DNA from 4 places in the Virgibacillus natechei genome. Region 4 is predicted to be linked to each of the others. Evidence: riboswitches for the same ligand, from Rfam matches in the RefSeq annotation. Region 4 holds a riboswitch; each other region holds the start of a gene.
What was found. A riboswitch is a leader RNA that binds a small molecule or an ion and turns the genes downstream of it on or off. The one in region 4 is predicted to bind thiamine pyrophosphate.
Positions count from the first base shown of each region.

Region 1: it holds a riboswitch for thiamine pyrophosphate, as region 4 does, so the genes downstream of both, OLD84_RS03300 (lipoate--protein ligase family protein) here and tenA (thiaminase II) in region 4, are expected to answer to the same signal.
Region 2: it holds a riboswitch for thiamine pyrophosphate, as region 4 does, so the genes downstream of both, OLD84_RS03235 (YkoF family thiamine/hydroxymethylpyrimidine-binding protein) here and tenA (thiaminase II) in region 4, are expected to answer to the same signal.
Region 3: it holds a riboswitch for thiamine pyrophosphate, as region 4 does, so the genes downstream of both, thiW (energy coupling factor transporter S component ThiW) here and tenA (thiaminase II) in region 4, are expected to answer to the same signal.

Region 1 is NZ_CP110224.1:568,158-576,015, forward strand. Features, by position in the region: gene OLD84_RS03280 (GNAT family N-acetyltransferase) at 1-118, shown strand, start outside; gene OLD84_RS03285 (response regulator transcription factor) at 223-777, shown strand; gene OLD84_RS03290 (cupredoxin domain-containing protein) at 848-1,222, opposite strand; gene lipA (lipoyl synthase) at 2,114-3,058, opposite strand; gene OLD84_RS03300 (lipoate--protein ligase family protein) at 3,030-3,890, opposite strand; TPP riboswitch at 4,083-4,189, opposite strand; gene trpA (tryptophan synthase subunit alpha) at 4,325-5,116, opposite strand; gene trpB (tryptophan synthase subunit beta) at 5,118-6,314, opposite strand; gene OLD84_RS03315 (phosphoribosylanthranilate isomerase) at 6,292-6,930, opposite strand; gene trpC (indole-3-glycerol phosphate synthase TrpC) at 6,934-7,719, opposite strand; gene trpD (anthranilate phosphoribosyltransferase) at 7,720-7,858, opposite strand, start outside.
Region 2 is NZ_CP110224.1:558,149-566,006, forward strand. Features, by position in the region: gene OLD84_RS03215 (spore coat protein) at 1-463, opposite strand, end outside; gene OLD84_RS03220 (spore coat protein) at 604-819, opposite strand; gene OLD84_RS03225 (YfcC family protein) at 1,212-2,609, shown strand; gene OLD84_RS03230 (M20 metallopeptidase family protein) at 2,619-3,782, shown strand; gene OLD84_RS03235 (YkoF family thiamine/hydroxymethylpyrimidine-binding protein) at 3,926-4,516, opposite strand; TPP riboswitch at 4,636-4,739, opposite strand; gene OLD84_RS03240 (putative RNA methyltransferase) at 4,821-5,711, opposite strand; gene OLD84_RS03245 (SHOCT domain-containing protein) at 6,059-6,256, shown strand; gene OLD84_RS03250 (YjcZ family sporulation protein) at 6,399-6,551, opposite strand; gene OLD84_RS03255 (YjcZ family sporulation protein) at 6,591-6,701, opposite strand; gene OLD84_RS03260 (hypothetical protein) at 6,928-7,248, shown strand; gene OLD84_RS03265 (DUF2268 domain-containing putative Zn-dependent protease) at 7,304-7,858, opposite strand, start outside.
Region 3 is NZ_CP110224.1:523,188-531,045, reverse strand. Features, by position in the region: gene OLD84_RS03050 (DUF3021 domain-containing protein) at 1-19, shown strand, start outside; gene OLD84_RS03045 (type 1 glutamine amidotransferase domain-containing protein) at 99-620, shown strand; gene OLD84_RS03040 (acetoacetate--CoA ligase) at 877-2,856, shown strand; tRNA gene OLD84_RS03035 (tRNA-Ala) at 3,100-3,172, shown strand; gene OLD84_RS03030 (hypothetical protein) at 3,397-3,783, opposite strand; gene OLD84_RS03025 (prolyl oligopeptidase family serine peptidase) at 3,968-5,989, shown strand; TPP riboswitch at 6,138-6,254, shown strand; gene thiW (energy coupling factor transporter S component ThiW) at 6,342-6,827, shown strand; gene thiD (bifunctional hydroxymethylpyrimidine kinase/phosphomethylpyrimidine kinase) at 7,339-7,858, shown strand, end outside.
Region 4 is NZ_CP110224.1:1,483,614-1,491,471, reverse strand. Features, by position in the region: gene OLD84_RS07825 (DUF2332 domain-containing protein) at 1-40, opposite strand, end outside; gene OLD84_RS07820 (helix-turn-helix domain-containing protein) at 321-866, opposite strand; gene OLD84_RS07815 (hydroxymethylglutaryl-CoA lyase) at 1,097-2,002, opposite strand; gene OLD84_RS07810 (LLM class flavin-dependent oxidoreductase) at 2,296-3,672, opposite strand; gene ssuE (NADPH-dependent FMN reductase) at 3,701-4,252, opposite strand; SAM riboswitch class I at 4,374-4,480, opposite strand; gene tenA (thiaminase II) at 4,743-5,423, opposite strand; TPP riboswitch at 5,583-5,680, opposite strand; gene OLD84_RS07795 (hypothetical protein) at 5,793-6,077, shown strand; gene OLD84_RS07790 (UPF0182 family membrane protein) at 6,154-7,858, opposite strand, start outside.

The DNA of each region.
Region 1 (7,858 bases), 920 kb from region 4:
TAAAAAAGTACAATTAAATGTGTTCTCAGGGAATCATGCAAAAGATCTTTATCACAAACTTGGGTTTCAAGATATATCCACAATAATGGAGAAAGGTTTAGATGGCGATGACCTTTAACTTTTGTCTAAACAGATGTTGTATACGGATGTAAATTGTGATTTTTTGATATAATATTAATTGAAGTAAGAGGTAAGTGATATATTATGTCAGAGGTGACCCTATTGAATAAAGTTCTTTTAGTAGATGATGAACAACGGATGCTAGATTTATTGGGACTGTACTTGAAGCCATATAATTATACGTATAAAAAAGCCCTGGGATCCAAAGAAGCCTTATCTTACATGGAACAGGAATCTTTTCAGCTTGTTTTACTTGATATTATGATGCCAGATTTAGATGGTTGGGAACTTTGCCGAAAGATTAGAAGAATTTCGGATGTCCCTATTATTATGATAACTGGTCGCGACCAACCAGGTGATATCATTAAAGGACTGCGATTAGGTGCTGACGATTATATGATTAAGCCATTTCATAAGGATGAATTATTAGCCAGAATGGAAGCATTGTTACGCAGGAGAAATCCTAGGAATCCTAATCAAGTATTTGCGAGGGAACAATTAATTGATTTGGTATGGGGATACACTTCCGTTACGGATGAAAGAACAGTAGATTCCCACGTGAGGAATATGCGAGGGAAAATTAGAGATGCAGGATTTCCAATCGATAAGCATCTAAAAACAGTTTGGGGGGTAGGATATAAATGGATGAATGCTTAACGTTTTTTCGTTTTGATTAAGTGCGAAACGAAAAAAGAGCTATTGCAGGGAACAGCTCTTTCAGAATAGATTATTCTACGATCAATGTAGTTACCATGTCATCATGTCCTTCACCACATGGGATATTACAATATATGGTGTATTTACCAGGTTCATCTGCTGTAAATGTTGTCTCGCCCTCACCATCAAGATGTACATCAAGTTCATCGATGGAAATTCCGTGCATACCTTCTTCATTCGTGAGCGTTAGACTAATTTCTTCACCAGCTGGTACTGTGACGTCTTCGCCTAAGTCAAAGTTAGTTGCAGTTATATTAACTTCATTGGCGGCATCTCCTGCTCCTGCATCTTCACCACTCGCCGGTTCACTGCTATCGCCACCACCGCAGGCTGCAAGAATCAAAACCAGGCCTAAAAATAAAGTTGCTAATAGACTTTTTTTCATAAATAAGTCCCCCTAAATGATATTTAATTACCTTTACAATAATGATTATAGAGATTAAATATGCAGTTTTTATGGAGAACTTAAGGCAAATCTATGAACAATAATGCACAAGCTAAATTATGAATCTTTTAATGAAGCTTTTTTCTAAAAGATTGTGACTGTGGTTACTTGTCCCACTGAAAAGAATTGTTGTTTTGATACAAAATCTATAAAAGACGACATAGTTTGAAATTAAGGTTGATGCTTTTTACCCGCTACGGAAATACACTACGCTTTCCGCGGGTGACCCGTGAGCCTTCTCGAACTCCGTTCTGCGGGGTCTCACTTTGGCCACTGTTCCCGCAGGAGTCTCCGTGTATTTCCTTCGCTGGTATTGTTCATTGTAACTTTTTAGAAAACTTCGGCAGCATTATATCCCATGAAAAAATCGGTGTTTGTATTTTTGAGGAGTCTCGCGTCTTCCGCGGCTTCTAACCGTTTTCTTCATGTGAGAAGAACTAATCAAAAACGTTAATTTCATGGGCTACAACAAATCGATAACCAGAATGCCTCAGATCAGCGAAGGCAGAATACGTAGACTCCTGTGGGAACAATGGTTTTCGGTGGGGCGAGCATTTACGCGCAGCCCCAGCACGTGACCGAAGACCCCGCAGCGGCGATCTTCCGCGAGGAGGCTGAGGCCGTGCCCACGGAAAGCGGAGTATTCTGCCGTAGCGAATCCAAGCACCAACCATCATTAGAACGAGAGGCAGCGTCACGAAAGAGAATTGTCACTGCGTCGTCTTTTATATCAACTCCGAAAATGTAAAAACAACAATACTTACAAAAAGAGCCTGTAATAGATGACGATTCCTTATCAAGATGTAAACCTCGATAAGGGACCTTCGCTTTTTAAAAGTTAAATTTAACTTCTGTATTTTCCTGGTCTTCTACGCCTTTCATATAATCAATTCTACGCTGTGCGGATGCTTGGGTTACTTGCTCATCCGCATGGTACGAGGAGCGTACAAACGGGCCGGCTTCACAATGGCGAAATCCCATTTCTAATGCAATTTGTTTTAGTTCTTCAAACTCATCTGGATGGTAATAACGCTCGACCGGTAAGTGTTTTTTTGTTGGTTGTAAATATTGACCGATTGTTACAATGTCTACATCGTGAGCTAATAAATCATCCATTGCTTGAATTAGTTCTTCCTTTGTTTCACCAAGCCCAACCATAATGCTTGATTTCGTAGGTGTATCTGGAGCGATCTCTTTCACACGCTGTAAAAGCTGTAATGAACGGTCATACATCGCTATTGCTCTAACTTTTTTTGTCAAACGCCGTACGGTTTCAATGTTGTGGTTAAATATGTCTGGTCCGCTATCCATTAGTGTATGCAGACTCTCATAATCGCCCTTCATATCAGAAGGTAAGATTTCAATGGTGGATCCAGGATTTTGGGTGCGAATTTGTCGGACTGTTTCAGCAAAAACTGCTGCACCGCCATCTTTCAAGTCATCGCGTGCAACTGCTGTAATCACCGTATGCTTTAACCCCATAATGGCAACAGATTCAGCAACTCGTTTCGGTTCTCCCCAGTCGAGTTCATTTGGCAATCCTGTTTTCACTGCACAAAAGCGGCAACCACGCGTACATGTATCGCCTAAAATCATAAATGTAGCCGTTTGTCGTTCGCTCCAGCACTCATAGATATTTGGGCATCGTGCTTCTTCACAAACGGTATTTAATTTCTTGTCCCGCATCAGGTGCTTAAGCTCTCTGTATGATTCATTGGTGTTAATCTTCGTCTTCAGCCATTTCGGTTTACGTATATACGTTGCTTGTTCTGCCACTTATAACACGCTCCTTCGATTTATTATTCCATAACGATGAATCATATTTTGTATTCGCTAAATGGTATACTTCTTCCCACTGGCTTTTCGATAGCTCTATGGGGTTTAGCTCAATATCTAACCCTGTTCGAAAACCTTCTTTGAAAGCTACTGTCATCATGTCATACGTATGCTTTTGGTTCGTTAGCTGATCAATGGTAATAGCCTTTTTTTCAAAGGATTCACGCTTTCGTTGTTTTATCGCTTCAGAAGGGAAAAGGAACATGTCAAATAACATCTCTGCGTCAATACTCATAGGAATGGAACCATGTTGCAGAAGGACACCTTTTTTCCTTGTTTGTGCGTTACCAGAGATTTTCTTGCCATCAACGACCATTTCATAAGATGCTGGCTTTTCAAAGCAGATAGCTGTTCTGTCCTTATTCCTTTTCTTTTCCGGTATGGCATAATCGGCTTGGATACCTAAATTTTTATACCCCTCCAGAACACCTTTTGATAACACATAGTAGGCTTCTTTTACCGACTTTGGAAGGGAAGGGTCCTGTTCAGAAATGACAAGACTATATGTAAGTTCATTGTCATGTAATACAGCACTTCCTCCAGTTAGCCGACGGACGTATTGACAACCGTGTTTCTCCAGAGCATTAAAATCAATCGATTTCTCTGCCTTTTGAAAATGGCCAACGGTTAAACTGGGTACTTTCCATCCATAAAGCCGTAATGTGGGTGGAATTTCTCCTTTGCTATGCCAATTTAATAAAGCTTCATCCAATGCCATATTAACTGCTGCATTGTGGAACCCGGTATTCAAAAAACCCCATTCTTTTTCCAAAAAATCACCTCCGATTATAAAAAAAATTTTTATAAACAAGCTAGAAATTAACGTAATGAGCCCTTAGGGGGAATTCGTCTAATATTGTATACTGTTCCGATTGAAATACATGGTTTTAATGTTAAAAAAAACAGACTACATCCCTTAAGAAATGCAGTCTGTTTGTATGTTTATTCCTAAACATATATGAATATACAAAAAAACGCACATCCCCACGCTAGTATTATCTATTTCGGGTACAAAGGGTCAGAACTATTCAGTTCTTCTCAGCTACTTTTACAGCACCCCTAGTGCTCATCGTTATATACAATTTCTATACTTAGCGTATAGGAAATACTTCCAATTGTAAAGGAAATAACTGTTTATTTTGTTTTGTTGAACAAAGGGAATTGGCTGAAAACGAGGCTAAGTCGTATTTCTTTTCCTCTAAAGAATTAATGGTTGATTTCAAGCTTTAAACTCCCATGTATCAAGTCTTTAATTTCATCGGTTTTTCCTTTGTGTAATAAATCTACAATCTTGCTTCCAACGATCACACCATCACAATAGGAACTGAGATCACGGGCTTGTTGGATATCTGAGACCCCGAATCCTGCCAAGACAGGGACGGAACTGTGCTCCTTCAGCATCTGCAGGTAATCTTCTACCATTGCGTCATGTACCGTGCGAGCTCCCGTTGTTCCCGTAACAGAAACAGCATAGAGGAACCCTTCCGATCGTTTTGCTAGTTCGACCAAACGCTCTTTCGGACTTGTCATTGCTGCAAGTCGAATAAAAGCAATCGAATTTTCCTGTAAGTGTCCAGCTAGAATCGATTCCTCCTCTAACGGCAAGTCGGGAATAATCACACCGTCAACACCGGATTCCCTGCAATCAACAGCAAATTTTTCTGTACCATATGCTACGATCGGATTTAAATACGTCATTAAGATAATAGGAACAGAACGATTTTCTTTAAAATCCTGCAATTTCTTGAGTATGGACATAAGTGTTGTTCCATTTTCCAATGCGCGAATCCCTGCTTCCTGAATGGTTGGGCCGTCTGCAACTGGATCGGAAAAGGGGATGCCAAGCTCAATTGCTGCCACACCACATTCCTGTAAAAACTGAATCCGTTCTTCTAAACGATCGAGTCCACCATCACCAGCCATAATGTAAGGGACAAATAATTTCTCATTAGCTGCTTGTTTTTCCTGAAAGGATTGATCTATTTTTGATTTCCCCATATTATTTTTCCTCCAATCTGTCTTTTACTTGTTCAACATCTTTATCACCACGGCCGGACAAGCAAATGACCAATGTCTGATCTTGTTTCATTTCTTCAGCGAATTTCATGGCATAAGCCACGGCATGTGCGCTTTCTAGTGCTGGGATAATTCCTTCTGATTTGGATAATTCCTGTAATGCATTTAATGCTACTTCATCTGTTATCGATGTGTATGTCACACGATCTGTTTGGTGTAAATGACTATGCTCAGGGCCAACACCTGGATAGTCGAGACCTGCTGAAATGGAGAACGCCTCTTTAATTTGGCCATCGTTGTCCTGTAATAAATGGCTTAATGTCCCATGTAATATACCTGTCGTACCATGAGATAATGTAGCAGCATGGTTACCAGTTTCCAAACCTTCCCCACCAGCCTCAACACCGAATAGCTTTACATTTTGGTCCTGAATAAATGGATAAAACATTCCCATCGCATTACTGCCCCCACCCACACAGGCAACAATGGCATTCGGTAACGCGCTCGTCTGATCAACAATTTGTTTTTTTGTTTCCTCGCCAATCACAGATTGAAAGTCACGAACTATTTTTGGAAAAGGATGTGGGCCAACGACGGAACCTATAATATAGTGGGTGTCATTCACATGACTTACCCAGTAGCGTAAGGCTTCGTTGACTGCATCTTTTAAGGTTCCACTGCCATGCGAAACACTTCGGACTTCAGCTCCTAATAATTCCATTCGAAAAACATTCAATTTCTGGCGACGAATGTCCTCCTCACCCATAAAAACGACACAATCGAGATCCAGTAGTGCACAGACTGTGGCGGTCGCTACCCCGTGCTGTCCTGCACCTGTTTCAGCGACCACTTTTTTCTTCCCCATTCTTCGTGTTAGAAGGGCTTGGCCGACTGTGTTATTAATTTTGTGTGCACCGGTATGGTTTAAGTCCTCGCGCTTTAAATAAATTTGCGGTCCACCTATTTTTTTCGAAAGTTTTTCAGCATAGTAAAGCGGTGTTTCACGACCTACATACTGTTTAAGGTAATAATTTAGTTCGTCAATAAATTCAGGATCATTCTTTGCCTCGTCATATGCTTTTTCCAACTCAATTACGGCCGGCATTAATAATTCCGGGACAAACCGCCCGCCGAAATCACCGTATTTTCCTGTTTTGTCAGGCATTGTGTATGTTGTCAATTGACTCATCCTTTCGTGTGCTTTTTGCTAATCGGATAAAATTCATGATCTTTTTAGGATCCTTTTCGCCGTTTGTTTCGACGCCGCTAGAAACATCAACGCAGCCAGGGTTAACTTGCTTCCTTGCCTGTTGGATGTTTTCAGGTGTTAACCCACCAGCTAACATAATTTTTGCTCGATCAATGGATAGATTGCGCGTTACATCCCAGTCAAATACAGTTCCGTTGCCTCCGCGGTTTTTCCCAAAAGGACTATCGAGAAGATAAAAATCACTCGGATACGTATGCATTGCTGAAAAATGTTCAGGCTCGGCTGGAAATGCTTTAATAATTTTGAATGGAAGCTGTTCAGCCAATTCTGGAGTCTCATCCCCGTGAAGCTGAATGAAATCTAAACCAACAAGTGTTGCGATCTCCGTCATTGTCTCGATTGTTTCATTTACAAAAACACCAACTTTTTTAACGGAAGGGGGGATCGACTGAGCAATGGTAGCAGCATCTTCGGCTGTGATTTCGCGTTTACTTGGTGCAAAAACAAATCCGATAAAGTCAGCGCCAGCATTTACTGCGGTCTGAGCTGCCTCTTCTGTTTTAATCCCACAAATTTTCACCAGCACGTTCTATCTCACCCCTTTTTCAGGGGTTGGTACCTTTAGATCCTGAAAGGTTTCTGTTAGATTATCCGCACGCATCAATGTTTCACCAACTAGAATGGCATCTGCACCAGCTTCGCTGACACGTATTACATCTTGTTTTGTTTTAATCCCACTTTCACTGACAAGGATTGTATTCGGATTTGTTACCATAGATGCTAAATTATTGGTTGTCATCAGATCAACTTCAAATGTTTTTAAATTTCGATTATTTATTCCGATAATCTCTGGATTCACCTCAAGTGCCCGTTCCATTTCTTCTTCATTATGCACTTCACAAAGTACCTCTAAATCTTGGCTTAATGCATAACGATAAAGTTTTTTAAAATTTTCATCCGATAAGGCGGCAACAATTAATAAAATAATGGTGGCACCAGATGCCTTAGCCTGATCAATCTGAACCGGGTCAATCATAAAATCCTTGCATAAAATCGGTAAATCAACTGCTTGCCGAATCGCGCGTAAGTCATCCATCGACCCATTAAAGAAAGGTTTATCGGTCAATATAGAAATGGCAGCAGCACCTGAAGCTTCGTACTTTTTCGCTTGTTCTACTGGGTTGACTCCCATATTAATTTCTCCTTTGGATGGGGAGGAACGTTTTATTTCAGAAATAACGTTTATCTTGTCTGATGCTGCTACCTTTTCCTTGAAGGTTGTTGGTCTGTTAAATGAGACTTGATCAAACGTTTGATTAAGAAGCAGAGAAACCTCTTTTTCTTTTTCCGCTAAAATTTTATCTAAAATGGTCACTTACATCACCTCACTTGGAATTTTTCTACTGTACTCAATTAAATATTGTAACCTTTCCATGGCAGCACCTGATTCAATACTTTCTCTTGCTAATTCTATCCCAGCCTTAATCGTTTCCGCACTTCCATTGGCGTACAGT
Region 2 (7,858 bases), 930 kb from region 4:
TTACTTGTTCCGCATTAAAATACTCTACGAGCTCTTGTGATACAGCTTCCCCCTGGTTAGAATCAGCAACTGTAAGATTAATAACTAACGTGATAGCCAACTGTAAACCTGCTTGAAGGGAGACTCCAACTTGTGTGTCTGTTGTATCGACTTTGATGTTGCAAGATTCTTTTACCCAAATCATTTCAGCGGACTCTTGCTCCATAAAAGAATATTGATCTGCTTCTTGAACAACTGTTGCGTCTTGGTTACTAGTAAATGTTTCATATTGATTCAATGGTCTACTAGACGGACTGGCATGATCGTGATCATGATGGTGCTGTTTCTTGCACGTTTCGCAGTCTGTACTGCATTTATTGCAGTCTCTTACTTTAAAATCATGACAACATTCCTTCTGTCCTTCATAGTAAAGGGTAAGGTATCTATTGGGATAATTAGTTTTGGATGGTTTATATGACGCCATATTAATGAACACTCCTTTCTTTCGTTATACAATAATCTATGGATTTAACTATTATAAGACTGTACACATTAACTAGAATCGCTACTTTTTCCAAAAATAAAGAAAACACCTATTAGATAGGTGTTTTCTTTAATAGACCTTTATTCACTTGATTGATTCGTATTTTTCTGTTTTTCACTGAATTGTTCAACCTGTGTTTTTAAATCGTCGACCATCTCTTTAAGCATTTGTTTCTGTTCATCTGAGATATTTTTTTTAACTTGTTCAGGTTTAACACCATTCTTTCTAAATATATCATCAACCATTAGTTGCACTACCTTTTCTGGGACTGCCTTCTGTTTAGATGAATCGTCCATATTTATTTCACCTGCCTTCTTCAACTATTTATTTTATATTATGGTGCGTAACATAATTTGATTGTGTTGTTGTCTATGAAAATTACAAGATTTGGGTATTTGATATATTCTCATTTAATAGGAATATTGGTTATAAGCTTTAGAAAATTAGCACCTGGCACTTCAAATAGACCACAAGGTTGTTAAGTGGCAGGGATTCAGGAAGTTAGATCTGAAATTGCATGCAAGTGCGTGTCATTTTTACCGGACTTTTTGAACAACCTCTGCAAACACTTTTTACAAAAGGTAATTGCTTTACGGTAGTGGTTTAGATATAATATTTCCGTGTTAAACGTTTTCGAATAACCTTGAAGAAAAAGGTTAGTTTAGAGATAAGGAGGAAGATTACAACGATGAATAAAGAAGACACATCTAAGAAAAAAATTGAATTTCCTCACGTATTTGTTATTTTATTTTGTATTATTTTGATTGCATCCGTTTTTACTTATTTTATACCAGCAGGAGAATACGAAAGAGAGACAACCGAAGATGGCGTGGAAACGGTCGTTGACGGTACATATGGTGAAGTAGAATCTGAACCGATTGGTTTTTTTGAGATATTTCAATCCATTCATGCGGGGATGGTTGAAGGTGCAGAAATTATTTTCTTCATCTTTATTGTTGGTGGGGCATTCGGAATTATGAATGCAACCAATGCTTTAACGAGTGCGTTTGGTTCCTTATCGAGGAAGTTGGCTGGGAAGGAATTGTTTTTAATTCCGATAACGATGACAGCCTTCGCGATAGGCGGAGCAACTTTTGGTATGGCTGAAGAAACCATTCCTTTTATCATCATATTGATACCAATCGCTATGATGGTTGGTTTTGATTCCATGGTAGGAACGGCGATGGTGCTTATCGGTGTATATGCCGGTTTTACGGCAGCGTTTATGAACCCATTTACAGTAGGAGTAGCACAAGGAATTGCTGGTTTACCAACCTTTTCAGGGATGGGAATCAGGGCTGTTTTTTTTGTTGTTTTTCTATCTGTAAGTATTTTGTATGTTATGAGGTATGCAAGAAAAGTTAAAAAAGATCCTTTAAAAAGTATGGTTTATGAAGAGGATCAGCGAAGAGACGTCAAACAAAGTTTAGCTGATCAAGCCGCTATGACAAAGAGACAGGGGGCCATTATTGGTGTTTTGATTTTAACGATAATTGGTCTGGCACTAGGTGTTACCATCGAAGGCTGGTATATGAGAGAAATTGCAGGATTATTTTTCTTAATGGGTATTGTCATCGGGCTTATCGCTAAAATGAGAGTGAATGAAATTGCGACATCATTTCTGAAAGGGTGCGAAGAACTGGTCTTAGGAGCTCTTGTAGTTGGTTTTGCTTATGGGATTTTAGTTGTACTGGAAGACACAAATACCATCGACACCATTTTATACGGAATATCTTCACTAGTTTCCGGATTGCCGACAGGATTAACAGCTATGGGGATGCTCGTGACCCAAAGCCTATTAAACTTTGTAGTACCTTCTGGAAGTGGGCAGGCTGCGCTTAGTATGCCAATTATGGCTCCACTTGGAGATTTGGTAGGTGTTGACAGGCAGACAGCTGTATTAGCCTTCCAATTTGGTGATGGTATTTCCAATATCTTAACACCAACGGCTGGTGTTCTGATGGCTGCGTTAGCCCTTGCTAAAATATCATGGGTTAAGTGGGTGAAATGGGTTTGGCCATTAATTGTAATTTGGTATGTGTTGGGAGCAATATTTGTAACTGTTGTTCATATGTTCATTTGGTAGGAGGAGAATATGTTGGAACATTTATATAGTAAATTACAGGAAATATATCCTGAATTAGTGGAATTTCGGAGAGATCTTCACATGTATCCAGAACTTTCACATCAGGAAGTAAATACGCCAGAAAAAATTGCTGCTTATTTAAAGAATTTAGGAGTAGAAGTGAGAACGGGAGTAGGTGAAAGAGGTGTAGTCGGAACGCTAAAAGGTGGGAAGCCTGGCAAAACGATAGCCTTACGTGCAGACTTTGATGCGCTCCCTATTCAGGAAGAGAATGATCTAGCGTATAAGTCACGGATTCCTGGAGTTATGCATGCTTGTGGTCACGATGTGCATACGGCAACCCTGCTTGGTGTAGCAAAAGTTTTAACGGGAGTGAAAGCGGAAATTCCAGGGACAGTCGTGTTCATCCATCAATTTGGCGAAGAAGCAACACCTGGTGGAGCAAAGTTGATGATCGAGGATGGATGTCTGGATGGTGTTGATGTTATCTATGGTGCGCATGTCATGGCTTCAGAAGAATTTGGCACAGTTAAGGTGAAAGAAGGGTATAACTCCACAGCACAGGATGACTTCTTTATTAAAATTCATGGAAAGGGTGGACATGGCTCTGAACCGCATCAGACGGTGGACCCGTTAGTAACAGGCAGTCAATTAGTTGTGAACCTGCAGCAAATTGTTAGTCGAAGGGTGAGCCCACAGCGTTCTGCCGCTGTGACAGTCGGTTCTTTTATTAGTGGTGATGCGACCAATGTTATTCCTGACACTGCAGTCATTAAAGGGACAGTACGTACGTTTGATGAGGATTCTCGGGCTATTATAGAAAAAGCTATGGAACAAATTGTGAAATCCACCTGTGAAGCGGCTGGTGCTACGGTTGAATACGAGTATGTAAAAGATTGCCCATCGATTTGGAACGATCCTGTAACAGCAAAAAATGTGCAAGAAAAAGCCGCTGTACTAGTTGGTGAAGAAAATTTGAATCGCATTGATCCAATGATGGGAAGTGAGGATTTCGCATTCTATCAAAAGGAAATACCAGGTGTATATTTCACAGTAGGTGGCAGAAACTCGGAGATTGACGCTACGTATCCGCATCATCACCCAAGGTTTAATGTAGATGAACGAGCAATGATTAATATTGGAAAGATGTTTTTAAGTATTGTGATGGAGTAAGTAGATATAGCTAATAGTTACTTGTCAAAGAGAAAAGGCGGTATTGTATTATGACCACATCCCTTCCTTTACAAGATACTCCAAGTTTAAAGCCAGTCACTCCTCGTGTTTTATCGATTCGTGACTGGCTTATTTGTTAGTTCTTATTTATGGCTAGGGCTGTTTGCTGAGATAGAAACGGTCATAACCGTATGACTGGAACCTGCTTCAACAGTTGTCTGAAAAACTTGCTCTAACCCATTAAATATTGAAATGGCTTCTCCATTGAGGTGAGTAGAGTAATGTGCTGATGAGACAGTAACATGCTCTTTCATTGCTTCAATTTGGTCATAGATAATGTCCATATAATTTCCACCACCTAGTGGGTAAAGTGAAAATTTTGCTGCAACAGGTTGTTTGGTATTTTTTATCTGATCACGGTTAACAGGACTTTCATCTTCTGACATATAAACATCTCCTGAAGAATCACCAGGACATCCTAATGAATAGGTGGCTTGGAATGCAATATGCTCTCCTGTTTTTGCTGCATGTGTGAAGATTGCTTTTGTCACGTCAAATACGTGAATAAGTTTTCCACGTACAGTGGTCGTTACGTCGTCTGTATTCATCCAAACTTTAGATGTGTCTACTTCATTTAAGGCACCTTCGATAATTTGGATAAAATTGTCACTCATTGGGTGAAGCGAAAAGCTAACTCCTGCAATGTTACTATCGTTACAAGATTGATTCGTCATATGAAACGCTCCTTTTTCGCAATGGTCGTGGCCCCAAGTTAAAATCAGAAATAAAAAAACTGCACTCTCAGAGGAATGCAGTCGGTTTGTATGGTTTGTCATATAAAGTTAATTATACCCAAAGTTCGACTACACTTCCCCACGCTGGTATTATCCAGTTCGGGTAAGAGGGTCAGAACCATGCAGTTCTTCTCAGCCATATATAGCTCCCCTAGTGCCACTATTGCTTATTTAGTTTATATGTCTATTTTAACATAGATGGTTTTATTGTTAAAGCCATGATCACTAGACTTGTTTCATAACTTTATGTTTTTTTACCAATTAGAATATCCAGGTCAACGGTTATTTCAGCAGAGTCCTTTTCTAAAAATGAATTTACTTGCTCGTTTGTAGCTGCCCATGATAAAGGCGTCATTTGAACGAGTGCCTGAATAAATGGGTTATCTAGATTCACGGTATAGCGTAGCCTTGAGTGATCTACAAAATGGAAATTCTCATTAAAACGTTTAACAGTTTCAGCATTCGTATAACGCTGTTTTTCTGGATCATCAAAAAGACCCTCTCTTAATTCTTTTAAGTAATCACTTTGAGGGACTACCTTTACGACTAACCCATTCGTATTTAAAAGTCTATTGAATTCTTCATAATTTGAAGGTGATAAGATATTAAGAATAACATCAAAAGTACCGTTTTGAAACGGTGTGTTTGTTAGATCAGCAACGGACCAGATTTTATCTGAATAGTTCTTGGCAGCTGTCAAAATACCTTCTTTCGAAATATCAATACCTACTCCCATGACTTCCTTTTTAAAATCAGAGCTCAGCCTATCACAGATGGTACTAAGATGTGAGCCTTCTCCGCAACCGGTATCGAGCACAGCTATTTCATCTTTTTTATTTCCACTGTGTTCATTTATCACAGTGGAAATAAACTGAATTAGAGGGTCAAAAAAGTCAGCTTCTGTCATAAGCTTTCTTCGAGCTTCGAAAAGCTCCCTACTATATTTTGTTTTCATTTGGTTTGTTGCTAAGTTGAGATATCCTTGCTTGGTAAAATCAAATGTATGATTACGTGAGCAGGTTAAACTTTTTGATTCAGAAACCTTCATAGATGAACCACAGGTAGGGCACTTAAATATGGATTCAAAATGACGTACATAGATTGCACTCTTTACTCGTTTATTTATTTTATTCAAAAAAGCCACCTCATTTATTTGCGTTATTTAACTATGGGAATAATGTACACCGTTATCTTTCTTATAAATATAACATAAGTGTCCACCTATTCCGTCGATCATTCAACAGATAATTAATTGCACAATCTTAAGTAAGCATAAAATAAAACCTCATTTAGTAAGGATAGACGTACAGGACATGCTAGTATGGAATGGCAGAGGAAAGGAAACGTCCCGTGAAAAACGTCAAACGCAAAAAAGATTTCTTTTTCACGAAAATCCTGTTTAGTCGATCTACCAGTTAAACGATGCCTAACCGTATGATTAAAAACAAGTGTAAAAGGTAATTGTAATAAAGAGGTGATAAAATGCTGACAGAATCTGTAATACGTATTATCTTGTCCGTCATAATTCTAATCATTATGATCGTCATTTTAACTCGTTTTAGAGCAGGTAAATCTCAAGCTCCTCCAAGAGATTCGCTTCATGTTTTGAAAAAAAGACTCGAAAAAGGGGAGATAACGCAAGAGGAATATGATGAAGCAAAGAAAAAACGCGGAAAGTAAATATGTACGGAATTATATTTCGTCATTTCCCGGGAAATAGTGATAAAATATCTCTACTAAATTAACAAGCTGCCGAGATACTCGACAGCTTGAAAACTTTTAGGCTTATTATTTTGCGAATCAAGTTAGTTTTTAGTGAAATTTAAAACCAAGCCGCACCTACGATTATGAGGAGAATAAATAGTACGACGATTAACGCAAATCCACCGCCGCCAGCACCGGCACCAGGTGCGCCATATCCGTGCCCGCAGGCACCAGCACCATATCCAGCTCCGTAGCCGCCATATCCAAACATAGAAACACTCCTAACATTATTTTTTATTTAACTCAGTTCTTAATATCCGTAACCACCGAAAGAAGCACCAACAATAATTAATAGGATAAACAATACTACGACAAAGGCGAAGCCTCCACCATAGCCTGCTCCTGCAACAGCTCCACTCATTAATAAAACACCTCCATATGTTCATTTGTTAGTAATATATGTAGATGATTCAATTAGTGATATGGACACTATCCCAAATTTGGCGCCTTGGAATTAAAAAATGGAAAATATGTTTGAAGTATTCTCTAGAATAATTTTTCACCAATAACTAATGCAATTGTCCATTACGATAATACAGGAAGTACATATACTGTCGTATGCTTCATAAAGATACGGGGGTGAATGAATGTCAGCTGGACATTATTATGGACTATGCCAACAATATAGAGGAAGAGCTGTTGAAATTAAAACGCGTACTGGAGTAACTCATAGAGGGGTTATTTGTCACGTTGATGAGCATAATGTATATTTGCAGCCACTTGGTCGTCAAGGTGGCTTTGGTGGTTTTGGCTATGGAGGCTTCGGCGGCATCGGTTATGGTGGACCCGGAGGATTCGGGGGCTACGGCGGCTTTGCTGGACCAGGCTATGGCGGCGGTTTAGGAATGGGCGTTGCGTTAGGATCCATTGGTACGTTGGCCTTACTTCCATTGGTAGGATTTATTTAAGGCTTAAAAATAAAGAACAGACGGGTATTTTTCGTCTGTTCTTATCTCTTTATAATCACTCCGTTTTTATTTGTGCGATTTTAGACGTAGGAAAAGAAAGTAAATCCTTACTCAACGTATTATTTTCGTCTATATACTTTTTAACTAAATAATAGCCAACACTATAACCTACCATTTTTGGATAAAACCGTAATCCGTACAATATTTCTTGATGTTTTCTCTCCTGATTGTGTACATCTTTTTTCGGTAGAATTAAATGATTAAATAACTTTTTGAGTTCTTCATTTGAATAATACGCAGTCCAATTAGCAAGGTATTCTTCTCCAAATTTTTCACGTACAGCATTCTCCGCTAATCCTTCCAGAATGATTGTGTCTAGCAATACGTAATCCTTTTCACTTTTTTTAAATTTGGACAAGCGGCATATATGATTATACTCATGTGCGAATAATGCTCGTATTTCTTCTTCCTTATTTTCATTGGAAATAAATAAAAATAGCTTATTTTTGAAAGCTAGCCCGGATTTACCATTAAAATCTTGTTTAAGTTTTCTGTTGCTCGTATCAGATGGAAAAATGAAAATGGGGATATTTGGTCCTGACCACAGTTT
Region 3 (7,858 bases), 960 kb from region 4:
ATTGCAGAACAAGAAATAATGGACGGTTTTTTGGCATGAAAATCGAAATCGTTCTTAACCTCTGTTAAACTGGAATTATCATCTAATGGAGGGATTACATGCGACTTAAAAATAAAAAAGTCATCGCACTTGTTGAACACGAGTTTGAAGATCTAGAGCTTTGGTATCCGGTCTTACGCCTTCAAGAAGAGGGCGCCCAAGTTGATTTAGTTGGAAAAGAAGCAAATAAAAAGTATATTGGAAAATATGGTGTGCCTGCCGAGTCTGCATATGCCTTTACTGACGTTCACGCAGAGAATTATGACGGGATTCTTGTTCCCGGCGGATGGGCTCCAGACAAATTAAGGCGCTATTCTGAGGTTTTGGATTTCATCAAGATTATGGATAATCAAAAGAAACCAATTGGTCAAATTTGCCATGCAGGCTGGGTTCTTATTTCTGCAGGGATTTTACAAGGTAAAAAGGTAACAAGCACTCCTGGCATCAAAGATGATATGACGAATGCTGGTTCCGAGTGGAGTGACGAAGCAGTAGTGGTTGACGGTCACATCATATCCAGCCGCCGCCCACCGGATCTACCACCATATGTTAAAGCATTTGCCGATAAATTAGCAGATTAAAAAGGAAAATCCTTCGTACAAGCGGGGGATTTTTTTGCAGATAGGAGCATAAACATCCCTACTGCATCCGTACAACTAAGAACATTCGTCTAAAAAGGCCTGCACTTCAAAGCATAACCAAAGAACGCTTTCTAAGAATCCCTTTAACGAAAGCCAAGTTTTCTAACCAGTGTAAATTAAAACGCTTCTCATCTTTACATAAACGGAGTAAATCAATATAATAGTAGTAATTATCACACTATTCAGGAGGGATCTGATGGGACAGATAGAAGAGGGAACATTATTATGGGAACCTGATGAGAACCAAAAACAACAATCATTCCTGTACGATTATATGAATTGGCTAAGCGAACGTAAAAACTTACACTTTGATGATTATCACTCCCTATGGGAATGGTCTGTTAATGAGATAGAAGCATTCTGGAAGTCACAATGGGAATACTTTGATATTCGATCAAAGCAGCCTTATGAAACAATATTAACTTCCCATCAAATGCCTGGACCCAAATGGTTCCCTGAAGCCACAATCAATTATACGGAACATATTTTCAGAAATAGAGATAAAAATAAACCTGCAATTATTCATGCTTCAGAAAAACGAGAGACAGCTGAAGTAACATGGGAGCAACTTTATCAAGATACAGCCGCACTTCAGCTAACACTACAAAAACTCGGTGTCCAAAAAGGTGATCGTGTCGTTGCATATGTCGCTAACATCTATGAATCTGTAGTAGCTTTCTTAGCAACAGCCAGTCTTGGTGCCATTTGGTCTAGTGCTTCCCCTGACTTTGGAATACAAAGTGTCATCGACCGATTTAAACAAATAGAACCTAAAGTGATGATTACAGTTGATGGATATAACTATAACGGAAGAAGTTTTGACCGTACTGAAATTGTAGAGGATATCCAGGCTGAACTACCAAGTTTAAAAGCAACCATTGCAATTCCTTACGTAAACGCAGATGCGGATTTTAGTGGATTTAAAAATGCAATAACATGGTCAGATGCGATTAAGTCAAAAGAGGACCTCGAGCTGACATATGAGCATATACCGTTCAATGATCCGCTATGGATTCTATTTTCATCTGGAACTACTGGAAAGCCAAAACCCATCGTACATAGTCAAGGCGGAATTTTACTCGAACATTTAAAAGCATTAACCTTCCATACAGACTTAGGAGAAGATGACCGCTTTTTCTGGTTTACCACAACGGGCTGGATGATGTGGAACTACCTCGTCGGTGGCCTTCTTACAGGAAGCACCATTATACTATATGATGGGAATCCTGCTTATCCAGATAAGAAGATGCTTTGGAAATTTGCTGAAGACACGAAAATGACTGTATTTGGAACAAGTGCGAGCTACATTACGGCTTGCATGAAAGAAGAACTTAATCCACGCGAGGAGTTTGACCTACGTCATTTAAAAAATATTAGCTCGACAGGATCACCTTTGCCACCTGAAGGCTTCCAATGGTGTTACGAAAATGTTAAAAGCAACTTGTGGATTGCCTCCGCAAGTGGAGGAACTGATGTATGTACAGCATTTATTTTAGGTGCGCCAATTCTACCGGTTTATGCTGGAGAACTCCAGTGTCGTGGGCTTGGTGCAAAAATTGAGAGTTTTAACGACGATGGTGAACCTCAAATAAAAGAAGTAGGCGAATTAGTACTCACCGAACCTTTTCCATCGATGCCGATCTATTTTTGGAATGACGAGGACGGGAGCCGCTTGCATGAAAGTTATTTCGATATGTACCCAGGCATCTGGCGACACGGTGATTACTTAAAAGTTACAGACCGTGGAACCAGCGTTATTTATGGTCGTTCAGACGCAACCATTAACCGTGGGGGTATTCGAATTGGCACCAGCGAAATTTACCGGGCTGTCGATCAGGTGAAGGAAGTGGCTGATAGTTTAATTGTAGACGTCCCAACTGGTAGTACTTCTTTTACACCCCTATTTGTTGTAATGAAAGAAGGGTATAAGTTAACCGATGAGATCCAGCAGATAATTAAAAAACAAATCAAAGAACAATGCTCACCGCGTCATGTACCGTCCGAATTTCACGAAGTAACAGCTTTACCTACGACATTAAATGGGAAAAAACTAGAAATACCAGTAAAGAAAATCTTAATGGGTAGCCCTGTTGAAAACGTAGTGAATAAAGGTTCATTAGCGAATGAGAGATCATTGGATTACTTTATTCAATTTGCTAGAAAACAAAATCAATAGTTAAAGGGCGAGCTTATATGCTCGCCCTTTAGACTTGCAAATAAGAACCAACATGACTCGCCTTGAGCGAGCCACCACCTATCATGAAAATAGATTTATTTTCATGATAGGTATATCGCAAAGCTAGCTCCATAATAAGTGTTTGAAAATTATATATCTCAAATTGTAGTTCCTATAATAATTTCACTTGAAATCACACGAAAAAACGTGTATATTATAGGTTGTTCCTAAAATTCATCCATCGGGGCATTAGCTCAGCTGGGAGAGCGCTTGGCTGGCAGCCAAGAGGTCAGCGGTTCGAGCCCGCTATGCTCCATCATTTATTCAAACAAAAGATTAGCAGGTCGTACTCAACACGACCTGCTAATCTTTTTTAATCGATCCACATCTTAATTTTTTACAGACAATTTAGTTAGATAATATATGGAGTAGTTTTCTATGAAGTATATAACAAAAGGATAATAAATTGAGGATAAGTTGAAGATATCATTCGTTCTAATAAATCACTCGAAATCCAATATGAATAGTAAACCTTACAATTTAATGTTTTAGTTGTACCTTTTTAAACAAATTTGTATGTCTATCCAACTGTGACTGAACATGCTTAAAATTACCTCTTGTTTCAACCATAAAATTATCAAGTTTGGTTTCTAAACGAACTTGACTTAATGCAAACAATTCTTGGTTCTTTTCCATATTGGTTTGATTTTCTTCCAAGCGGATTTGTCTTTCTTCCATAGAAGCTTGATTAATAGCAAGAAGTTCTTGGCTTGATACTAATTTTTCTTGACTTCTTTCAACTTGACCAAGTCTTTCTCCAAAAATGTTTAAACTTGCTTCAAATCGATCCTGTCTCTCTTCAAATCGAACTTGTCCTTGTTGTAGTATTTCCAAGTGTTCTAAAATAGTATTTAATTTCTCCTCCATTTGACTTTGACCCTCCTTTCTTTTCCTAATAGTATATCACGTTTCAAACAAAAATCTAGCAAAATAATAAAACTATTTACCCTTACTTACGTACTCTATCCCTCTTTCCTATTTGCCAAAAAATAAAGGAATCTACTAACTTTTGGCGAAACATAATGTATACAGGAAAAACAGGAGGCGTAGCATGAAAACAGTGAAAAAAGATAACATCGTTGAAGACTTTTATGGAACAAAGGTAGCTGATCCATATCGATGGTTGGAAGATTCATCCTCATTAGAAACCGTGGAATGGGGAAATTCCTTGGCAGCGCAATGCGATACCTATTTTTCACAAGCTGAATCAAAAGCGTTCGACAAACAGCGATTAGAGGAATTGTGGAATTATCCAAAGTTTTTTGTACCAAAACAAGTGAAAAGTAATTTATTTTACCAAAAAAATGATGGCTTACAAAATCAGGCTGTTCTTTACAAGCGGGGCGAAGAACAGGATGCTGTTGTGGTTGACCCTAACACACTTAGTGAGGACGGAACAATTGCAATGACGAACTACGCTTTTAGTAATGATGGAGCGTATATTGCCTATGCCACCTCCTTACATGGAAGTGATTGGCAGCAAATTCATGTAAGGGATATTCAGAGTGGACAAGACTTGGAAGATCATATTCGCTATGTAAAATTTACAGCCATTGCATGGGCACCAGATCATTCTGGATTTTTCTATAGTCGTTTCCCCGAGCCAGGAAGTGTCGAAAAAGAAGATGAAAGCAATTACAATGCCGTTTATTTTCATAAGCTCGGAACTAGTCAAGATGATGACCCTTTAGTTCACGAACAACCAGACGAAAAAGAGCTAATGTTCTCACCAATGATAAGCGATGATGAAAAACATCTCTGTCTACACGTATTTCAAGGAACCGCTTCAGAAAATAGAGTGTTTGTTAAAGCTATTGATTCAAAGGTGGAATTTATGCGTCTGCTCGATGATCAAAATGCAGGATACCAATACATTACAAACGAAGGTAGAATCTTTTACTTTCAAACAGACCTAGATAGCCCGAATGGTAGGGTTATTGCAATTGATCTGGATCACCCTGAACCTCAGAATTGGCAGGAAGTCCTACCAGAACAAGATGATGTCATGGATTCCGTGAAATTTATAAACGGAAAGTTCATCGTTGTACTCCTTCATGATGCTCATCATCAATTACACGTCTATAATCAAAATGGAACCTATTTATATCAAATTAAATTACCGATAATCGGTTCATTAACGGAGATGACGTGCCATAAAGAAACAGATGAAATTTATTTTGGCATGACTTCTTTCTTAAGTCCAACAATCATTTATCATTATGAAATGGACGATCCAGACGTTACTGTATTCGCTGAATCAACCCTACCTGTGGATACGACTGATTTTCAAACAGAGCAAGTCTTCTATACCTCAAAGGATGGGTCAAAGATCCCAATGTTCCTTACACATCATAATGACATTAAATTGGATAGCGAAAATCCAGTTATTCTAAATGGGTATGGTGGCTTTAATATTAGCAGAACTCCTTCTTTTAATCCTGCAATTTTACGATGGTTGGAAAAGGGCGGGATTTATGCTGTAGCTAACCTGCGCGGTGGAAATGAGTACGGGGAAAAATGGCATAAAGCTGGAATGCTTGAGAACAAACAAAATGTCTTTGATGACTTTATCGCTGCTGGCGAATGGTTAATTGAAACGAAATATACCAATCAAAAGAAACTCTCCATTATGGGTGGCTCAAATGGAGGTCTGTTAGTCGCAGCTTGTATGCTACAAAGGCCTGATCTATTTGGTGCTGTCATCTGCACGGTTCCTGTAATAGACATGCTACGTTACCATAAATTCACAATCGGTCGTTATTGGATACCCGAGTTTGGAAATCCAGAGAAACCAGAACATTTTCCATTCTTATATGCTTATTCGCCATTGCATAATATAAAGAACGGACAAAAGTATCCACCTATTCTCATAACAACAGCAGAAAGTGATGATCGAGTTTTACCAGCTCATGCAAAAAAGTTCGCTGCCACATTACTCGAGAAAGCGGATAAGGATTCAACAGTCATCCTTCGTCTCGAAGCAAAAGCGGGACATGGACTCGGTAAACCAACATCCAAAGTTATTGATGAATGGGCTGACTTTTATGCATTTTTAGATATGGAATTAAAATAGTATTAATCAAACGTTTGATCAATCATTTATTTATAGAAAATAGTTTCTATATCATGATATGTTTTACAAAATAATGTAAAGATTTTAACTTTACCCATGACAACCATCCAGCTATTTGTTATGCTAATGAGTGAATCTAATAATAAACAATTACTACTAGGGGTGCCCAATAATCACGGGGGCTGAGAGGAAAGTACGTTTACTTTCTGACTCTTATAGACCTGATCTGGTTAACACCAGCGGAGGGAAGTAGTTAGGCGATGCGATGATACGTCTAATCTATTTTCATAGTCACAGTCAGGTCCCTCAGCGGATCTGGCTTTTTTGGTTTCCCTATGAAAGGAGGAGAATATTGAATCGAACGCGTTTATTAACAACGATGGCTGTTTTTGTAGCAATTGGAACCATTACTGCACAATTATTATGGTTTCCCGCTGGAGTGGCACGAGCATACCCTGTTCAGCATGCGGTCAACGTCATGGCTGCCGTAATGCTTGGTCCAGGTCCTGCAGTCGTCATTGCTTTTATGATTAGTGTACTCCGGAATATGCTGGGTCTCGGAACATTACTCGCGTTTCCAGGCGGTATGGTCGGAGCATTTTTAGCTGGCTACCTCTATAAAAAAATCGGCAAAAAAGCATGGGCTGTATTTGGCGAAGCATTTGGAAGCGGGGTTATTGGCTCCCTATTTGCTGTACCATTTGCACAACTACTGATGGGAAGCTCTGTTGGTGCCTTCGCCTTTATGCCAGCATTTCTTGTCAGTAGTATTACCGGTGCGTTTATCGGTTGGTTTATCATATCAAAGGTTAAATATCAAAGTTTAGTACGCATATAAGAACAAAGCGCAAGCGCCCGTTTAGCAACGTACGGACTGGACTGAGCCGGAGGAGATAAAGGAAACATGCCCCTTCATAGGGGTATGCCGACGCCTGAGCGCAAGCCCGGTTTTAGTCGGCCTTCCTTAAGACAAGTAAGCCAATGTTGACTTTCACCACAAGGGTATAAGTGCGACTAAGCCTCTGGCAGAGCCAATCGGCAAGTCTTCTTTTCACCCACAGGGTATAAGTGCGACTAAGCCTCTGGCAGAGCCAATCGGCAAGTCTTCTTTATCGTACGGAGGTGAAGGAAGTCGCGCTAGTTGCTGGGCGCTGGAGCTGGACGTGGCTATTTCGATAACTAAGTTATCCATAGCATTTAAATTCTATAGTTTCCTATGCAATTAGAAAACTCGGCCGCTGCCAGTCAGGTGGTCAGATTGGCACCTACTTTCCTAACTTATTAGGAGGAGGACTTTCCATGACATTTACAGATGATTTAAGAATAGAAAACGAGGAGGCGGTTTACAGATGACTCAAGTTCCATCCGTACTTACTATTGCCGGCACTGACCCCAGCGGAGGAGCTGGTATCCAAGCAGACTTAAAAACATTTCAGGAACTCAAAAGCTATGGCATGTCGGTCATTACAACCGTTGTTGCTCAAAATACAACTGGCGTTCAAGATGTACACCACCTTCCTATTCAAATGATTGAGCAACAGTTGGAATCCGTGATTACGGATATACCAGTTCACGCATTTAAAACAGGAATGATTGCACATATTGACATGATGAAGGTAATTGCAGAAAAAATCCCAAAACTTGATGCCCCTTATGTAATGGATCCTGTCATGGTTGCTACAAGTGGTGATCCATTAATCGAAGAAAAAGCACGCCTTTATTTACGCGAAAAGCTTTTACCATTAACCACTTTGGTCACACCAAATATCCCAGAAGCAGAATATATTACTGGAGATAAAATTGATACAACCGATGATATGAAACAAGCAGCTGAGCAAATCGTGGTGAATTTTGGTGCTAACGGTGCCC
Region 4 (7,858 bases):
CAAAAACTTTAAATCGTTCGGAAATTGTTGCAATGTCCACTATGAAATCCCCCTTCCTTGTTAAACCATCCACTTCGTCATTTAAATAAACCTTTTCACCATCTCAATTTTAAGTTTAACATAAATATCACTTATTATCAGAACATTCAGGATCATAGAGTTTTAACACATTCATTAGCAGGAGTTCTCACCATGATAAAGTGCTATAAACAACAAATATAACCAATAAAAAAGGATACGAATCGACAACGATTTGTACCCTCTCTTTCCTATGCGATTTGCTGCTTTCTTCTCGATAAACTGAATCTTGAGTGATTTACTTATAATGGACTATCGATAAATAATGTTAATACTTTTGCTCCATCATTGTCTACTGGGATAAATAAATGAGCTTTCGATCCTTGGAAATAAGCACTATCACCTTTTTCCATATAATGATGATTGCCATCATAATATAAGTGAATAGAACCTTCGATAATAAATATAAACTCATCCTGGGAATGGGTATACGTTTCTTGACGGTCATTCGTAGCCTTTGGGGTAACATGAACAATAGTTGGTTCAACCCCATTAAATTGGGATCTATTTGCAAGTAGTTCATAGGAGTAACCCATATTCTCGTCTCCAACTTTAGATTGCCTGTGCGCCTTCGGGAGTAGCACGAGCTCTTGCTCTAATTTATCATCTAACACCCATGAGAGAGGAACCTGCAAAGCTTCACTTATTTTTGAAAGAGTGGCAATTGCTGAAGCGGTTTGCCCATTTTCAATTTTGGATAATAGGCTTTTGGAGATCTCGCATTCATCGGCAATTTGCTGTTGTGTTTTTTTACTTCTTAATCGCATTTGTTTTATTTTTTTTCCTATGTTATCAAGATTTATTGGGACTCTCTCCTTTACCGTAAAAGTCGGATATGTCTTTTATCATAGAATAGTCCCACTTGACAGTCAAGGAGAGTACCTTTAAAACCATACGCTAAAAATGGGCTTGAACGGCATGTCGGGAGTATTCGTTCGATTGGTGGCGCAGTTGCTTGCTCTGGTGTACAGCCGCTCAACCTAAGATCCCACTCACTCGCCTTGGACGCGTCATAGCCTTATGCTGTACTTACATAATGGGCGAGAGCCTTACTCGGCAGATCCTTTCCCAGTTTACTTTGGATAAACAAGGCAGCCTCTTGTATTTTAAGTTCCCGAATGCCGGTTTTCACGTCTAAACCATGAAGAAGGTATAATACATCATTCGTTGCTACATTGCCTGCTGCTCCCGGTGCATAAGGACAACCACCCAAACCTCCAACGGAACTATCAAATCGCGTTATACCATATTGCAAGCATCTCAGGATATTAGCAATAGCCATTCCCCTTGTGTCATGAAAATGCATAATGATTTTTTCTTTCGGATAGCGGGATAAGACCGCTTCAAGCAACTGATCCACTTGTGAAGGTACGGCGGAACCGATTGTATCACCAAGCGATATATCGTCAACGCCATACGCAAACAATTGATCACAAACACGGATGACTTGTGCTGGTGTAACCTTCCCTTCAAACGGACAATCAAATACGGTTGAAACATATCCCGTTACACGTTTTCTCTCTTGTTTCGCCTCTTGAATAACTTCCTGGAGCACAGGAAACGTTTCTGCTATTGATTTATTAATGTTTTTCTTATTATGCGTCTCACTAGCAGACATGAACACCGAAGCGCCATCTATACCAGCTTCCAAAGCATGTTCAAGCCCTTTCATATTTGGTACAAGTGCTGAATAGAAAACATTCGGATTCCTTTTGATCTGCTTTCCAACTTCCCGTGCATCGGACAGATTAGGTATCCATTTTGGATGCACAAACGACGAGTATTCAATCTCCTTTACACCTGAATCTGAAAGTATATTAATCCAAGCAACCTTATCATCAGTAGAAATCCAACCTTTTTCATTCTGCAAGCCATCACGAGGTGACACTTCTTTTATCTCAACAAAATCTGGCCAATTTCTCATACTTACTCCTCCTCTGTTACTTGTGAATCCATTCATCAACATGAATCTGTAACTTCTTCCATAGACAATGAGAATGCGCTTACAATAAAAATCAAATAATAACATTGCATCTACACTTCTATAAACCTATTCTTATTCAACTCAATATATCTGTATTCAACTTTGTTGAATACAGTGTACCGGTTTTATTGGTTCGATGTCAAATCTCCACGCTTAGAAGATAAAAAAGAACCTGCCCACTGATTATGTGGTACAGGTCCTTTTCCTTTCGTGTTCGTGTTTTTTAGAAAATATTAGGTTACCAGCACGCCTTTCGTATTTTTTCCAGGGTGATGTGCCGGCAATTGATCTCCTTGACTAAATAAACTATCTCTTAGTGTTGTTCCTTCATATTCTTTTTGAACCAATCCTCTATCCTGAAGAATTGGTACTACATATTCAACAAAGTCCTTAAAGGTTCCTGGAGTCACTGCATATGCAATATTAAAACCATCAACTCCAGCTTCATTAACCCACGATTCCATCGTATCAGCTACTTGTTCTGGTGACCCAACGGTATAAGGACCCATTCCGCCAATCCCTACAAAATCTTTAATGTCTTCTGCGGTTGATGGTTTATCAGGATCTATTTTCGTGAGATTTTCTACTGCAGACTGAATCGCATCACTCTCTACATAGCGTAAATTTTCTTCCTTGTCGTATTCGGATAGATCAATACCGGTCCATCCACCAAATAGGGCAAATGCCCCTTCCTGGCTGATGTGATTTTTATAATCATTAAATTTACGGTTCGCTTCTTCTTCCGTTTGTCCGACTATTGGTGTGAACATCGTAAGGATTTTCACTTCTTCTGGTGATCTTCCAGCTTTCTCGATATCAGCATGCAATTTATCAACCGTATCTTTCGTTGCGGAAATCGTTGGTGCACCGATGAACACACATTCCGCATTTTTAGCTGCAAATGCACGACCTTTCGCAGATGCCCCTGCTTGATAAATAACAGGTGTGCGCTGTGGAGAGGGCTCGCTTAAGTGTGCACCTGGAACTTTAAAGTATTTTCCATCGTGGTTGATATCATGAACCTTGTCAGGATCTGAATAAATACCCTTTTCTTTATCCACCTTAACAGCATCGTGTTCCCAGCTTTCTTCCCAAAGCTTATAGACAACCTCTAAATATTCTGCAGCTATATCATATCGCTCATCATGTTTAACTTGATCCGCAAATCCCATATTGATTGCTGCACTTTTTAAATAAGAAGTAACAATGTTCCACCCGGTACGCCCCTTTGTTAAATGATCCAATGTCGTTATACGACGAGCAAATGTATAGGGGTGCTCATGCGTGACAGAAGCTGTCACACCAAAGCCAAGGTGCTTCGTTACTGCTGCCATTAATGGAACAACGAGTGACGGATCATTGACCGGAGCCTGTGCCCCTTGACTAACAGCTGCATCCCTTGATCCGTTATACACATCATACGTTCCCAACACATCCGCAAGAAAAATCGCATCAAACCGACCTTTTTCTAAAATTTTAGCCAGTTCTATCCAGTAATCACTATCCTTATAACGATAAGACTCATCATCTGGGTGGGTCCATAACCCAGGTGACTGATGTCCAGGCGTATTCATATCAAATGCATTCAGGTAAATTCTCTTTTTTACCATCTATATGCCTCCTTTAATTTTTCGATTGTTACTTCGAAATCGAAACAAGACTAGCTTGATTATTTACTAATTCGATAAGATAAAAAAGTTGCTTTTTCGTTCGCTGTAAGATTTCCTCATCAACAATAGGATGTTCCTTATATTTATCAATTTGACTATCAAGTAAATAGAGCCCTTTCAAGTTCTGCCCCTTTAATGTCGCTAATACTGGTTTCAATGTATACTCAATTGCCAGTAAATGAGAGGGACTTCCACCTGTCATTAGTGGCAACACTGGTGTGTGCTTGAGCACATCTTCCGGCAGAATATCCAGTAATGCTTTAAGGACGCCTGAATAAGCTCCCTTGTATACTGGCGTTCCCACGATGACTCCTCTAGCATTTTGGATTGACGTGGCTATATCTTGAATAACAGGGCTGTCAAACTTTCCTAAAAATAAATCTTCTTGTGGCACATCCTTGATCGAAATATGTGTCACTGAAAAATTCTCCTGTTTAAGTAAGGTTCCTAAATATTTAAGCACATGATCGGAACGGGAAAATTCTGAAGGACTTCCCGATAATACAACAATTTCACCCATGGTGATCATCCTTTCTTGTTTTATTTTCTATAAGATTATCCTGTCTTTAATGAGCTGAAAACTTAAAAAACCCCCTTTTCTTTTTTTGAGAAAAGAGGGCTTTTGATTGTTAATTTATCCGCTCTTATCTCCCAAGGATTTCTCCTGGTGGAATTAGCACCTTCCTGACAATGTCAGAGGTTGCTGAAGCGTCATAGGGCCATCTCCCTCAGCTTCTCTTGATAAGATTATTAAGTTATAATATACACTCTATATTAATTATTCCGATAAGTCAAGTAGGTTTTATGTTTTTACGAAAGGATATTTTGAGACGTTTAGATTTACTTTTACTTATAATGCGTGTTCAAAAAGGAGGATAAAAAGGACCGAGAAGTTCAAGGCGGCGTAGCTTTGAGTAGTGGAACGTATGCAATTAATACGTGAACAACGGAAAAGCAAGCCAACGAAGAAATTCGATGTGTCATTTTTACCGGACTTTTTGAACATCCTCTTATAAATTAATTGGCCAATCCTCTTTACTTTCTGCCATATCCCAGAACATATATTCAAATAAACTTGTTTTGACCACAATATCTTCTAACATAGCTAATTCACGTTCCGGTTTACCTTTCGTTATTTCATTTATCAGATGCTTACAATCCTCGGCTATTTTTGTGAATTCATCAGAAGAATACATTTTCACCCAACGACCAAAAAATTCATGATCTAATGCTCCTGGCCATTTTGCAAGTTCCTTTCCTATAAAGTTATAACTCCATGCACACGCAAGTACGGATGCCACAACATTTTCAACTCCACCACGCTGAGATACATTCAACATATAACTGGTATACGCCGTTGTAGTAGATCCCAGCCTAGTTGCTTCAAGCTCATCATTTGAAATACCAAATTTACTAGCATATTCACGATGCAATTCCATTTCCATATCCAGCGTACCATACAGAAGCTTCGCAAATGCTGTCATTGTTTTTAAATCGTCCGCTTTGGCACTTCCTAAGGCAAATAAACGGGAGTACTCGATCAAGTAGACATAGTCCTGTTTCAACCAATGCTTAAATTTATCGTGATCTAACCATCCTTCACCAATACCTTTAACAAAAGGATGTTCCAAGTAAGAATTCCAAATTGGTTCTACTCTTTTCCACAATTGATCCGTAAATAAGTTGCTCATCATATATTCCCCTTTCTATTGAGAACGTGTTTATAATTAGACTGCTTTAAAGAATCGATTTAGAATGGTCTCACCTCTTTTGAGTAAGAGAGCAAATATAACAAAAAACCCATCACTAGTATAATAGGAATGGGTTTAGCAACAGTAATATTCACCAAAAAATTGCCAGTTCCACTTCCCTACGCTAGTGTTATCTAGATCAGGTTCAAAGGGTCGAATTAATCTCTCAGCATTTAGATGCTCCCCTAGTCGAATTACTTATATATTCAGTTTCTAAATACTAGTATAGGCACACTTAATAAAAGAAAGCAAGCATATACATACAAAGATTCATAGATCACAGAGGAACTGGAATATATCCAAGTAGACATGGAAGTTGAAAATACAAGGGAAGAGGATACTATATTTTATGCATCACAAGCTACTTTGACTACGAATACCGGTGAGCAATTAGAACCTGATATGTTCTTTAGCGAGCATATTGATGGTGAATTCATCGGTCCGGTCACGAAATCTGGATCGTCCTTTTATATTCTAGAAAATTCCAAAGCAGAAGATATTGAATCGATTCGTTTGATTTTCAGTGGTGCATCCAATGAGGACTGGGAAGATATAGGAGAAGAGATTGATATTGAAATAGAACTTGAAAAGTAGGGCTATTTTCTATCCTATCTGAAAAGCAAAAAAGAAGTACTCCAATTTAATGGAGCACTTCTTCTTTATGAAATAATTATTCTGATTCATTTATTTTGGTTTCAAGCTCTGTCATAATTTCTGCAGCTTCATTCCAATTTCCTTCAGATAGTGCATTTTGATAATCATTAAACAGACCTGAAAACTCTTCTAATTCCTCTTCTAATTCTATAGATGGCCCTGTCGGCTCTTCTGATTCTTCGATTTCCTCATCTATTTGATCCTCATCAACCTCGGTTTCAGGATCAATGAGTGTCAGCATTTGTTCTAAAGACTGATCAAATGTTTCTTCCATGACAATGTGATCCTCATAAGCAAGGACAACCTGTTTCACTTCAGGCAGTGAGGTTTCATTGGAAGACTCAATATAGATTGGCTCTACATACATGACCGTGTCCTCAATCGGAAGAGCAAGCAAGTTTCCACGTATAACTTCTGAACCACCTTGTGCCCAGAGGTTCAACTCTTGAGAAATCCTACTATCTTGATTAATACGATTTTCAATTTGCTGTGGACCATATACGTTTTTCTGTTTAGGGAAATTATATACAAACTTTTCACCATAATGTTCCCCGTCATTACGCACGCCCATCCAGGCAATCATATTCTGACGGTTTCGAGGTGTGAATGGCATCATCAGAATAAATTCTTCCTCCTCATACTCAGGCAGTTCCATCGTAACATAATACGGCTCCATCTCAATATCTTCATCAAAGTATAGCTCTGTCGGGAACTCCCAGACATCTTCTCGATTATAGAATACTTCTAGATCAGACATATGATAAGTCCCGTACATCGAGGCCTGAATGGTAAAGAGTCTCTCAGGATAACGGAAGTGGGCCTGTACATCCTGTGGAATTTCCTCTGTAAAAAGTTCCGGGAACATATTGTGATATGTTTGTAATAGTGGGTCATCCGGATTCGCTATATAGAAATCGACCTCACCGGTATATGCATCAATCGTTACTTTAACTGAATTTCTAATGTAATTATTATTGCCGTCATAACCCTCCGAATACGGATAGCTTTCTGCCGTTAAATAAGCATCGAGCATCCAGGCAAGACTTCCGTCATCTCTGACAAAGATATACGGGTCTTGATCATATTCGAAAAACGGTGCAATTCGATTGACACGATCCATAATATTCCTTGTTGCAAGAAACTGGCTATCTCCAGTCACCTGATCGGAAACTAACATACGGAAAGAACCCTCATTCAATGAAAACAGCAGTCTATTCATTCCATTTAGCTGGATTCCCGCTTCTTCTTCGTAGCGACTGGTCATGTTTTCGTCACCTGAAGGATAATCGAATTCATCGACTTCACTATTAACAATTACATTTCCATAATCCTCTTCCCCAAAGTAAATCTGTGGACGAGTTATATCCAGGTCCCCTTCTGGTGGAACGTTTTGCAGCATATATTCCGGTTGACCTTGTGACGTTATCTCATTAACATGGCTCATTGTAACCCCGTATCCATGCGTGTATCTCAACGTTTGATTCAACCATGTCTGTGCTTGTTCAGGTAAATCTTCCGTACTTAATTCTCTTGCACCGATAAAGACTTGTTCATATTCACCATCAATTTCATACCGATCAATATCAACATCATTAAACTGATAATACGTACGGAATGTCTGCAATTGATTATATACATCAAGCAGCGGCCTAGAATCATTAACCCGCACATTATCCATCGTCAATTCATTGCGTTCTATCATTTCCTCATCCAACGAATCA